Regions from separate parts of the Psychrobacillus sp. NPDC058041 genome, predicted to be linked through region 2. Evidence: riboswitches for the same ligand, from Rfam matches in the RefSeq annotation. Region 2 holds a riboswitch; the other holds the start of a gene.
What was found. Region 2 has a riboswitch for S-adenosylmethionine ahead of mtnK (S-methyl-5-thioribose kinase). Riboswitches for the same ligand answer to the same signal wherever they lie in the genome.
Positions count from the first base shown of each region.

Region 1: it holds a riboswitch for S-adenosylmethionine, as region 2 does, so the genes downstream of both, ACFVR1_RS13970 (bifunctional homocysteine S-methyltransferase/methylenetetrahydrofolate reductase) here and mtnK (S-methyl-5-thioribose kinase) in region 2, are expected to answer to the same signal.

Region 1 covers NZ_JBHVRO010000008.1:125,599-130,633, forward strand. Annotated here, with positions in the region: gene ACFVR1_RS13960 (protoporphyrinogen oxidase) at 1-561, shown strand, start outside; gene ACFVR1_RS13965 (nuclease-related domain-containing protein) at 685-1,656, shown strand; SAM riboswitch class I at 1,876-1,981, shown strand; gene ACFVR1_RS13970 (bifunctional homocysteine S-methyltransferase/methylenetetrahydrofolate reductase) at 2,058-3,917, shown strand; gene metH (methionine synthase) at 3,898-5,035, shown strand, end outside.
Region 2 covers NZ_JBHVRO010000007.1:80,680-85,714, reverse strand. Annotated here, with positions in the region: gene ACFVR1_RS12510 (MFS transporter) at 1-152, opposite strand, end outside; partial or broken gene ACFVR1_RS12505 (ABC transporter permease) at 243-371, opposite strand; gene mtnA (S-methyl-5-thioribose-1-phosphate isomerase) at 376-1,431, opposite strand; gene mtnK (S-methyl-5-thioribose kinase) at 1,428-2,618, opposite strand; SAM riboswitch class I at 2,693-2,848, opposite strand; SAM riboswitch class I at 3,024-3,129, shown strand; gene mtnW (2,3-diketo-5-methylthiopentyl-1-phosphate enolase) at 3,198-4,412, shown strand; gene ACFVR1_RS12485 (2-hydroxy-3-keto-5-methylthiopentenyl-1-phosphate phosphatase) at 4,417-5,035, shown strand, end outside.

The DNA of each region.
Region 1 (5,035 bases), on a different contig from region 2:
CATAATGTAGCACAAACCTTACTGCAAAATGAAGATTTAGATGTAGATTTTAATAAATTGAAAAACTCATCGCTTATTAGTATTTACTTAGGTTTTGATATTCAAGACGATCAGCTTCCAGCAGAGGGTACTGGTTTTATAGTATCTGAAAATAGCGATGTGAAATGTGATGCGTGCACGTGGACTAGCCGTAAGTGGCAGCATACATCAACAAACAGCAATTTGCTTGTTCGTATGTTTTACAAGAACTCAAATCCTGCGTTTGAAAGCATGAAGCATATGAGTGAGAAAGAACTAGTTCAAGTTGCATTACAGGATATAAAGAAGAGCTTAAAACTAAGCGGTGAACCTAAAATTGTGGAAGTGACGAAATGGAATGACCAAATGCCAAATTACCATTTAGAACATGGCGTAGCAATTAGATCATTAAATGAGAAATTATCTGTTGAGCTACCAAATGTAATACTTGCAGGCTGTTCTTATTATGGTGTTGGTATCGGTGCTTGTATTAAAAATGGAAAAGAAACAGCAGAGATGATTTCTAGAAGAATTTTATTATAGATACATTTTTAGGACCAAAATTCTTTTTTGGTCCTTTTTTTGTAGAGAAAATGAAATTGTCGATGCTTTAGTGTAATTTACATATTTTATGTTTATGATACGATGCGGTTAGGGGGTGTTTAATTGTTAGTAAAAACGCGTTCGGACGAGTATAGTTTTACTGGTTTACAGTTGTTGAACCGCCGTTTGCCCGAAATGCATGAGATGAAAGAATTGATTCATACAAAAATGCATATGGCGAAGGCGGGGATTTATGGGGAAGTTCGTGTGGACGAGGTATTCCAGAAGTACTCATTTCCTTTTCAATATGTAGTGCTCCACGATGTTAGTTTGGAATCGTTTGGTAAGTTTCAGATGGATACAGTGTTTTTAACCCAATATTTCGCAGTGATTTTGGAGAGTAAGAATAAAGGAGGGAAATTGCGTTTTAAACAGAATCCTTCCCAGTTAGAGCGAGAAAATGAGGATGGTAAAGTAGATATATTTGAAAGTCCAGAAGTACAGATTGAACGAAATATATATTTGTTCGATGAATGGTTGCGACTGTACGGGGTAAAGATTCCTATCTACGGTGTAATTGTGTTAACGAATTCTAAAGTAATGATTATGGAGCCATCTACGAAATATACCTGCATTCTCCATCAGACAATACCGGTGTTTTTGCGGAATATTGTTCGTGATAAAGTGTGCTTAGATGTAAATGAGATGCACAAATTAGCAGAAAGAATCGTATCGAGTCATCAATCTAATTTTCCATATCCAATGTGCGAGAGGTGGGGCATCAATCCAAACGATCTTCTGACTGGTGTATATTGTGAGAAGTGTAAAGTGCATGGAATGGTAAAAAAGAAAAATGGCTGGAACTGTTTACGTTGCGGCCATGTGGATCGACTTGCCCATGAAAAAGCGATCTATGAGTGGTTTGTGCTAGTTGGGAAAAGCATTAATAATCGGCAATGCAAAAGATTTCTACATTTAAATTCTCCACAATCTGCATTGAGAGTTTTAAAATCAATGAATTTAATAACAAGTGGCAATTCAAAAAATACGATTTATAAGTGGGATTGGAAAGAGATTGCATCAAGGAAAACGTGAAACGGTCGAATAAGTGCCATTATCGGTTGAATCTAAGTGATAATCGGTCGAATAATAGTAAACATCGGTCGAATATGTGAAATAATCGGTCGAAAACTACCAAACATCGGTCGAATACTTGATAGACCCACCCGAAGTGTCAAGAAAATTCAAAACATGCCTTGACGCTTTAGTGCAATAAAGGTACTATATGTCTAACATAAAAAACTGAATAGTGAATTCTTATCAAGAGAAGCCGAGGGACTGGCCCTAGGACGCTTCAGCAACCAGCCGTAATGGTCAGGTGCTAAATCCAGCAGACTTGTATAAGTCTGAAAGATGAGAAGGGACGAATATTACATAATCGTAAAGCCTTCTTTTCATGGAAGGCTTTTTTTGTATTTTAGAGAGGAAGAGTGCGAATGGGATTACTAGAGAAACTACAAACTAATATGCTAACTGCAGACGGAGCAATGGGGACACTGCTTTATTCATATGGAATAGATTATTGTAATGAGGAATTAAATATACAAAAGCCTGAAATTATTGAGAAGATTCATCGAGATTATATTGTCGCTGGAGCAGATATTATCCAAACGAATACATACGGTGCGAATGCGATTAAATTAGCAAGGTACGGATTAGAAAATCAAATGAAAGAAATCAATGAAGCGGCGATTCATATTGCAAAAAGAGCTGCTGCACCAGGTGAACAATTTGTGCTTGGTACGATTGGGGGGATACGTGGTATTCGGAAGAGTGATGCTTCTATGAATGAAATCATCGCAACACTTAACCAACAAGCTAGCCACCTCTTATCCGGCACCCCAGATGGGCTACTACTCGAAACCTATTATGATTTTGAAGAGCTTATGGCATCGGTCACGCATTTACGTAAAATGACGGAAACACCAATCATTGCTCAAGTATCAATGCATGAACCTGGAATTTTGCAAAACGGCTTATCACTAAATGATGCATTACATCAGCTTGAATCAATAGGAGCAGATATCGTTGGAGTTAATTGTCGTCTCGGACCGCATCATACGATTCAAGCATTTGAGGGAGTAACACTTCCTAAAAAAGCATTTCTTTCCGCTTATCCGAATGCGAGCTTGCTCGATATGGAGGATGGACGTATTGTGTACGAATCGGAAGCGGATTATTTTGGGAGGGCAGCGTTATATCTTCGTGATGCGGGTGTTCGACTGATAGGTGGATGTTGTGGGACTACTCCAAAACATATAGAAGCAGTGAAAAAAAGAATTGCCAACTTACCACCAATTACAAATAAAACAGTCACACCTAAAAAGCAGATAATCATTCAAGAACCAGAGCCAACAATCAATAAACCTCTACATGAAAAAGCGAGAACGGAAAGAACAGTTATTGTGGAACTGGATACCCCGCGTCATTTGGACACGACCACTTTCATAGAGGGAGCGGAAAAACTATATGCTGCTGGAATTGATGCGGTCACAATGGCGGATAATTCACTTGCCTCGCCGCGAATTAGTAATATGGCAATGGGATCAATGCTGAAATTACAAAACAATATACGTCCACTTGCACATATTACTTGTCGTGATCGCAACTTAATTGGCTTGCAATCTCATTTAATGGGTCTTGATGCGCTTGGAATTCATGATATTTTAGCAGTAACTGGAGATCCAACAAAAATTGGAGACTTTCCAGGAGCTACAAGCGTTTATGACGTATCGAGTTTAGAATTACTTCAATTAATTAAACAGTTAAATGAAGGTATTTCATTTTCAGGAAAATCTCTTCGAAAAAAAGCAAACTTCTCTGTAGCAGCAGCATTCAATCCGAACGTTCGCGTGCTCGATCGCGCAGTAAAGCGTCTAGAGAAAAAAATCGAGTGCGGAGCTGACTATTTCATCACGCAACCAGTCTATACAAAAGAAAAAATTCAAGAAATATATGAAGCAACAAAACATTTGTCCACACCAATTTTCATCGGTATTATGCCACTGACAAACAGTCGAAATTCGGAGTTCTTGCACAATGAAGTGCCTGGTATCAAATTATCAGATGAAGTGCTCGAACGTATGCGTGCTTGTGGAGAAGATAAAGAGCGTTCTACAGCAGAAGGCATACAAATTGCAAAAGAACTGATTGATACTGCAGCCGAATTATTTAACGGAATTTACATCATTACGCCGTTTTTCCGTTGTGATATGTCACTGGAATTAATTCAACATATTAAAGAGATTGATGAAAAGAAAGTGAGAGAAACCAGCTATGTCCAAACATCTAATTGAAAAACAGCTTCAAAATAGAATACTTATTATTGATGGTGCAATGGGTACGATGATACAAAATGCGAATCTTTCTCCAGAAGATTTTGGTGGGGAAGAATATGAAGGTTGTAATGAGTATTTGAACATTGTGAACCCAAATGTCATCGAGCGAATTCATCGTGAATATTTAGGGGCAGGTGCTGATATCATTTGCACAAATACATTTGGCGGAACGCCAGTTGTGTTGAATGAATATGATCTTGGAAACGAAGCATATGAAATTAATTTCCGAGCAGCGCAAATTGCCAAAAATTGCACTGCTGCATTCTCTACACCTGAATGGCCACGTTTTGTAGCAGGAGCAATTGGACCGACAACCAAAACATTATCTGTTACGGGCGGTATTACGTTTGATGAATTAACGTATGACTTTTACGTGCAAGCAAGAGCTTTAGTCGAAGGCGGATCGGATGTAATCTTACTTGAAACGAGTCAAGATATGTTGAACGTAAAGGCGGCAACTATTGGAATAAAAAAAGCGTTAAGCGAAACAGGCAAAGAACTTCCGATAATGATTTCAGGAACAATCGAGCCAATGGGTACGACACTTGCTGGCCAAAGCATTGAAGCATTCTACATTTCCATTGAACATATTAAACCACTTTCAGTGGGGCTTAACTGTGCAACAGGGCCTGAATTTATGACGGATCATATTCGATCCCTTTCCGAGTTGTCGGATGGATATGTGAGCTGTTATCCGAATGCAGGATTACCCGATGAAGAAGGACATTATCATGAATCTCCTGAATCACTTTCGAAAAAATTAAAAGGTTTTGCGGAAAAAGGTTGGTTAAATATTGTGGGTGGGTGTTGCGGAACTACTCCTCGACATATTCGAGCAGTTCGGGAAGCAGTGAAAGGCATTGCGCCGCGGAAACTAACGGAAAACGTACATGGTCATGTCGTGTCTGGAATCGAGCCGTTACTGTATGATGATTCGATGCGCCCGTTACTTATAGGAGAGCGTACGAATGTAATTGGTTCACGAAAGTTCAAGAGACTAATTGTGGAAGAAAAATTTGAAGAAGCTTCAGAAATTGCACGTGCACAAGTAAAAGGTGGTGCGCACGTTATTGATA
Region 2 (5,035 bases):
AACGGAGGCAACGAACTAATTAATCCAACTTGATAATTAGTTGCTCCCAATATCGTAATTGCGAAGATTGGAAAAAAGTTATTGGAAAAATTAAGTGCTATAGTAGATGCCATTCCGTGGTAAATACTAATCTTTTCATTATACGGTCTCATTCTGTCAGCCCATTCAATAAATAATATAGGTTATGCTAGAATTATATACTTGCATGCACAGAAAACAAGTACTTCGAGACACAAAATTTATTAAATTTTGATAAATCGCTTTTTTGCGTAAACATACGTAACCGCAAGTGCAGTAACTAAAACTGCTCCTTTAATAATATCAAATGCATAATAAGGTAAATTTAAAATGGTTAAACCGTTAAGCAAAATGTGTTCATGATATCGCTCCTTTTTCTATACCCAATATTTTAGGAATGTTTTTATTGTATTCTGGATAAATGATTCCTTTTTCCGTAATAATTGCTGTAATATATTTGCCTGGTGTGACATCGAAAGCAGGATTAAATACTTTTGTATTTGGTGGAGCCACTTGCTTCCCTGCAACATGTGTTATTTCTTCTGCTGGACGCTCTTCAATCCGTATTTCCTTACCGTATTGAATCGTCAAATCAAAAGTAGAGGAAGGAGCAGCAACATAAAATGGAATGTTAAATGCATGTGCTAGTAAAGCTAAATTAAGTGTTCCAATTTTATTAGCTGTATCGCCGTTTGCCACGATTCGGTCTGCGCCAACAATAATTGCTTCAATACCTTTTGCACCGATTGTATGCGCAGCCATGCTATCTGTTATAAGTGTGACATCTACACCAGATTGCTGAAGTTCCCAAACGGTAAGTCGTGAACCTTGAAATACCGGTCTAGTTTCACAAGCGAATACCTGAAACTGTTTTCCTTGTTCGCTTCCTAGATGAAATGGGGCTAGTGCAGTTCCATATTTCGCGGTTGCAATGGATCCTGCGTTACAAATGGTCATAACTCTCGTATGGTTTCCAAGCAAAGACAGTGCAAATTCTCCAATATTTCGGCATGAAGCTTCATCTTCTTTGTAAATATTTACAGCTTCCTCTAAGAGACGATTTTTCGCTTCTTGTATAGTTACAGTCTGTTGAACAGTGCTACGTAAACGTTCTAAAGCCCAAACTAAATTGACTGCAGTAGGTCTTGAATCCCCTAAATACATGGCGTCTTTTTTTAGTTGTTCTTGAAATTCTTCCAACGTATTTGTTTCATAGTGCTGAGCTGCCTTAGCTAAACCGTATGCAGCTGTAATACCAATGGCAGGTGCACCTCTTACTTTTAATGTGATAATTGCGTCATACACATCTTTTAGAGTTTCTAGTGTTACATATTCAATTTCAAGCGGTAACTTCTGCTGATCTAAAATTCTTAGCTCCTCATTGTTCCACTCAATTGATAGCGGAATACTCATTTGTGGTTCTCCTCCAATAACGAGATTACTGCCTGAATAGAATGTAAATCATAACGTTTTAAAATAAGTGCCTCTCCTACTTGTAATGCTTGTTTTTTGAAATCAAGTCGTTGTTCTTCGTCTGCAATCGCATCCAAATCCTTTACATGAGCTAAACCAATTGTTCTTCGAATTAATTCACAACCAGCAAAACCAAGTGTATCGTGGAAAACTTTCTCCAAAACATATTCTTCAAATCCCTTCGTATTCTTATATGTTTCAATACCTTTTGATTTCCATAGGATAGAAAAATTCGATGAAAATACTTCCCAGGTTTGTTCGATATGTTGAACAATAGTATTTCGCGCTTCTGCTTCTCTAGTAATAGATTGAACGATTAAGTTTGCTAAAAATATCCCGATATCAAATCCAATAGGACCATAAAAAGCAAACTCAGGATCAATTACCTTCGTTTCTGTTTCACTAGCAAAAATACTTCCCGTATGTAAATCACCATGAAGCAAAGCTTCTGCTTCCGTCATAAAACTTCTCTTCAATTTTGCAACTTCAAGCTTTAAAATTTCATTGTTCCAAATTGCCTCAACCTCTGCTCTTAACGAAGGTTCAAAATCATTTGTTTCATGATCAAAAAATGGATCCGTAAAAATAAGCTCTTCCGTAATTTTACATAGCTCTGGGTTTGAAAACTCGGAAACTAACCTCTTTTTTTCAAATGGATGTAATGCAAAATCTGATGTGTGAAACAGTGTTTGAGCAAGATACTCACCAATATCCTTCGAGAGCTTTGGATAGGGTTCAAGTTGGATTAATCCTTCACGTGCAATTTTTAGATGGGATAGATCCTCCATAACTGTAATTGCAAGCTCTTCATCGGTAGCATATACAACTGGAACAAGATCCGCTGCAAATTCAAACTGTTTTTTTAACGCATTTGCTTCAATGATTGCACGCTTTAATGTGAGTGGCCAGCTTTCACCAACTACTTTTGCATATGGCAATGCCTGTTTGAGGATTAAACTTTTGTCACCGTTAGATTCCTTAATGTGAAATACATAATTCAAATTGCCGTCACCAATTTCACTGCAACTTAACTCAGCGTCTTCTGAGAAAAAGTTTAGTCCTTTTGCATATAAAATCGCACGCTCTTCAGTTAACGATTCATATTGTCTCTTCGTAGCTATTGTCATTGTTCTCTACCTTTCCCTTACAAAATAAAAAGCCTCTTTCCAAAGAAAGAGGCGCAGAATAAGAGAACTCTCGCCTCTTATCTTTCAGAAAGTTACCTTTCTGATGGAATTAGCACCGTGCCTTACGAGATTTTTCATCTCGGCGCGAAAAGCGCCCCGTCTCACAACGGTATTACGGTCGGTTGCTGGGCTTCATAGGGCCATTACCCTCTGCCTGCTCTTGATAAGAGTGCTGTTACATACAACTTTATGCTATTTGAAATGAATCCTAACATATTAAAAAAAGAACTGTCAATCTTTTTTTAATACAATAAACTTTCTAAAAACTGTATTGACAATTTTCTAAGAGCGTGAAATAATCGTAATTAATTTGACAATACAAAGTGAAACCAATTGAATAAATTATTCTTATTTAGAGCAGGTGGAGGGACAAGCCCTATGATACCCGGCAACCGGTCCGATTATTGGAAACGGTGCTAATTCTTGCAGTCATTTGACTGAGAAATAAGAAGTCGTTATACATTAACCTCTTCTTATTTGAAGAGGTTTTTATTTTATTTTAAAGGAATGTGATGACAAATGAGTGGAGTATCAGCTCTCTATCAGGTGTATGGGAAGCCAGGTTCTTTTGAAAAAAGAGCAGATGGTATTGCACTTGGTTTAACTATAGGATCTTGGACGGATTTACCATTGATAGAACAAGAACAATTAAAAAAACATAAAGGTCATGTTGTTTCGATTAATGAATTCGAACATACTTTTCATCCGCTAAAACCAGATCAAATCAAAGCTGAAATAAAAATTAACTATCCTAATGCAAACTTCTCAGCTGATTTACCTGCCATTTTAACGACTGTATTTGGCAAACTATCGCTAGATGGTGAAGTGAAGCTTCTAGATTTAGAATTTTCTCCAGAACTTTTAGATCAGTTTCCCGGACCAAGGTTTGGAATTGAAAGCATCCGTGACCAACTGGAAGTGTATAATCGTCCACTTATCATGAGTATATTCAAAGGAGTAATTGGTCGAGATATTCATTACTTAGCAGAACAGCTTCGACATCAAGCACTCGGTGGAGTCGATCTCGTCAAAGATGATGAAATCCTTTTTGAAAATCCACTCACTCCTTTTGAGAAACGGATTACAACTGCAAAAAAAGTATTGCAGGAAGTGTATGAAGAGACTGGACATCGGACTCTTTATGCTGTTAATTTATCTGGTCGAACATCCCAATTAAAAGCAAAAGCACAAAAAGCAAAGGAACTTGGGGCAGATGCTCTATTATTAAATGTTCATGCATATGGACTGGATGTACTTCAAGAGTTAGTAGAAGATGATAATATCCAACTGCCTTTTATGGCTCATCCTGCTTATAGTGGGGCATTCACTTCTTCCTCATTTTACGGGGTTGCAACTCCACTTCTACTTGGAAAATTGACACGATATGCGGGGGCAGATTTTTCGTTATTCCCTTCACCTTATGGAAGTGTTGCGCTTGAAAAAACAGCTGCACTTTCATTGGGCGAAGAATTGACGAAAATAAGTACAGTAAAACGAACTTTCCCTGTTCCATCTGCAGGTATTCATCCTGGTTTAGTCCCTCTATTAATCGAGGATTATGGATTTGATAGCATTATTAATGCTGGCGGAGGAGTACATGGTCATCCAGCCGGTGCAACAGGAGGAGGGCTAGCTTTTAGGCAAGCCGTGACGGCTGTACTTGAAGGAATCCCTCTTAAAGAAGCAGCACAACAATACTCCGAATTAAAAACAGCATTGGATTTATGGGGGTAAGAATATGAATAAGCTTGTTATCTTTTGTGACTTTGATGGCACTATTACGAACCAAGACAATATTATCTCTATCATGAAAAAATTTGCTCCTCCTGAATATTTGCCGATTAAGGAAAATATTTTAGGACAAAGACAGTCTATTCGTGAAGGTGTAGCAGAAATGTTTGATCTTTTGCCTGTTTCCTTAAAGGATCAGATCATTTCTTATTTGCTAGAACAAGCACAAATTCGAGATGGATTTGCTGAATTTGTTTCTTATACAAAAAAACACAATATACCACTTTATATAGTTAGCGGTGGAATAGATTTTTTCGTCCATCCAATGCTTGAAAAATTCGGACCATTTTCTGGTGTTTATTGCAATGAATCGGATTTTTCTGGAGAATCTATTAAAATCCTGTACCCGCATGGCTGTGATGAACAATGTACAAGTCAAAGTTGCGGTTGTTGTAAGCCTTCTATTATCCGTAAGCTTCAGGGAAGTGATGCATTAAGCGTTGTAATTGGTGACTCTATTACAGATCTTGAAGCAGCCAAATTGGCTGACATTGTCATTGCTCGAGATTTTCTCATTGAAAAATGCGAGGAGTTACATATTTCGTATGAACCGTTTGAAAATTTCC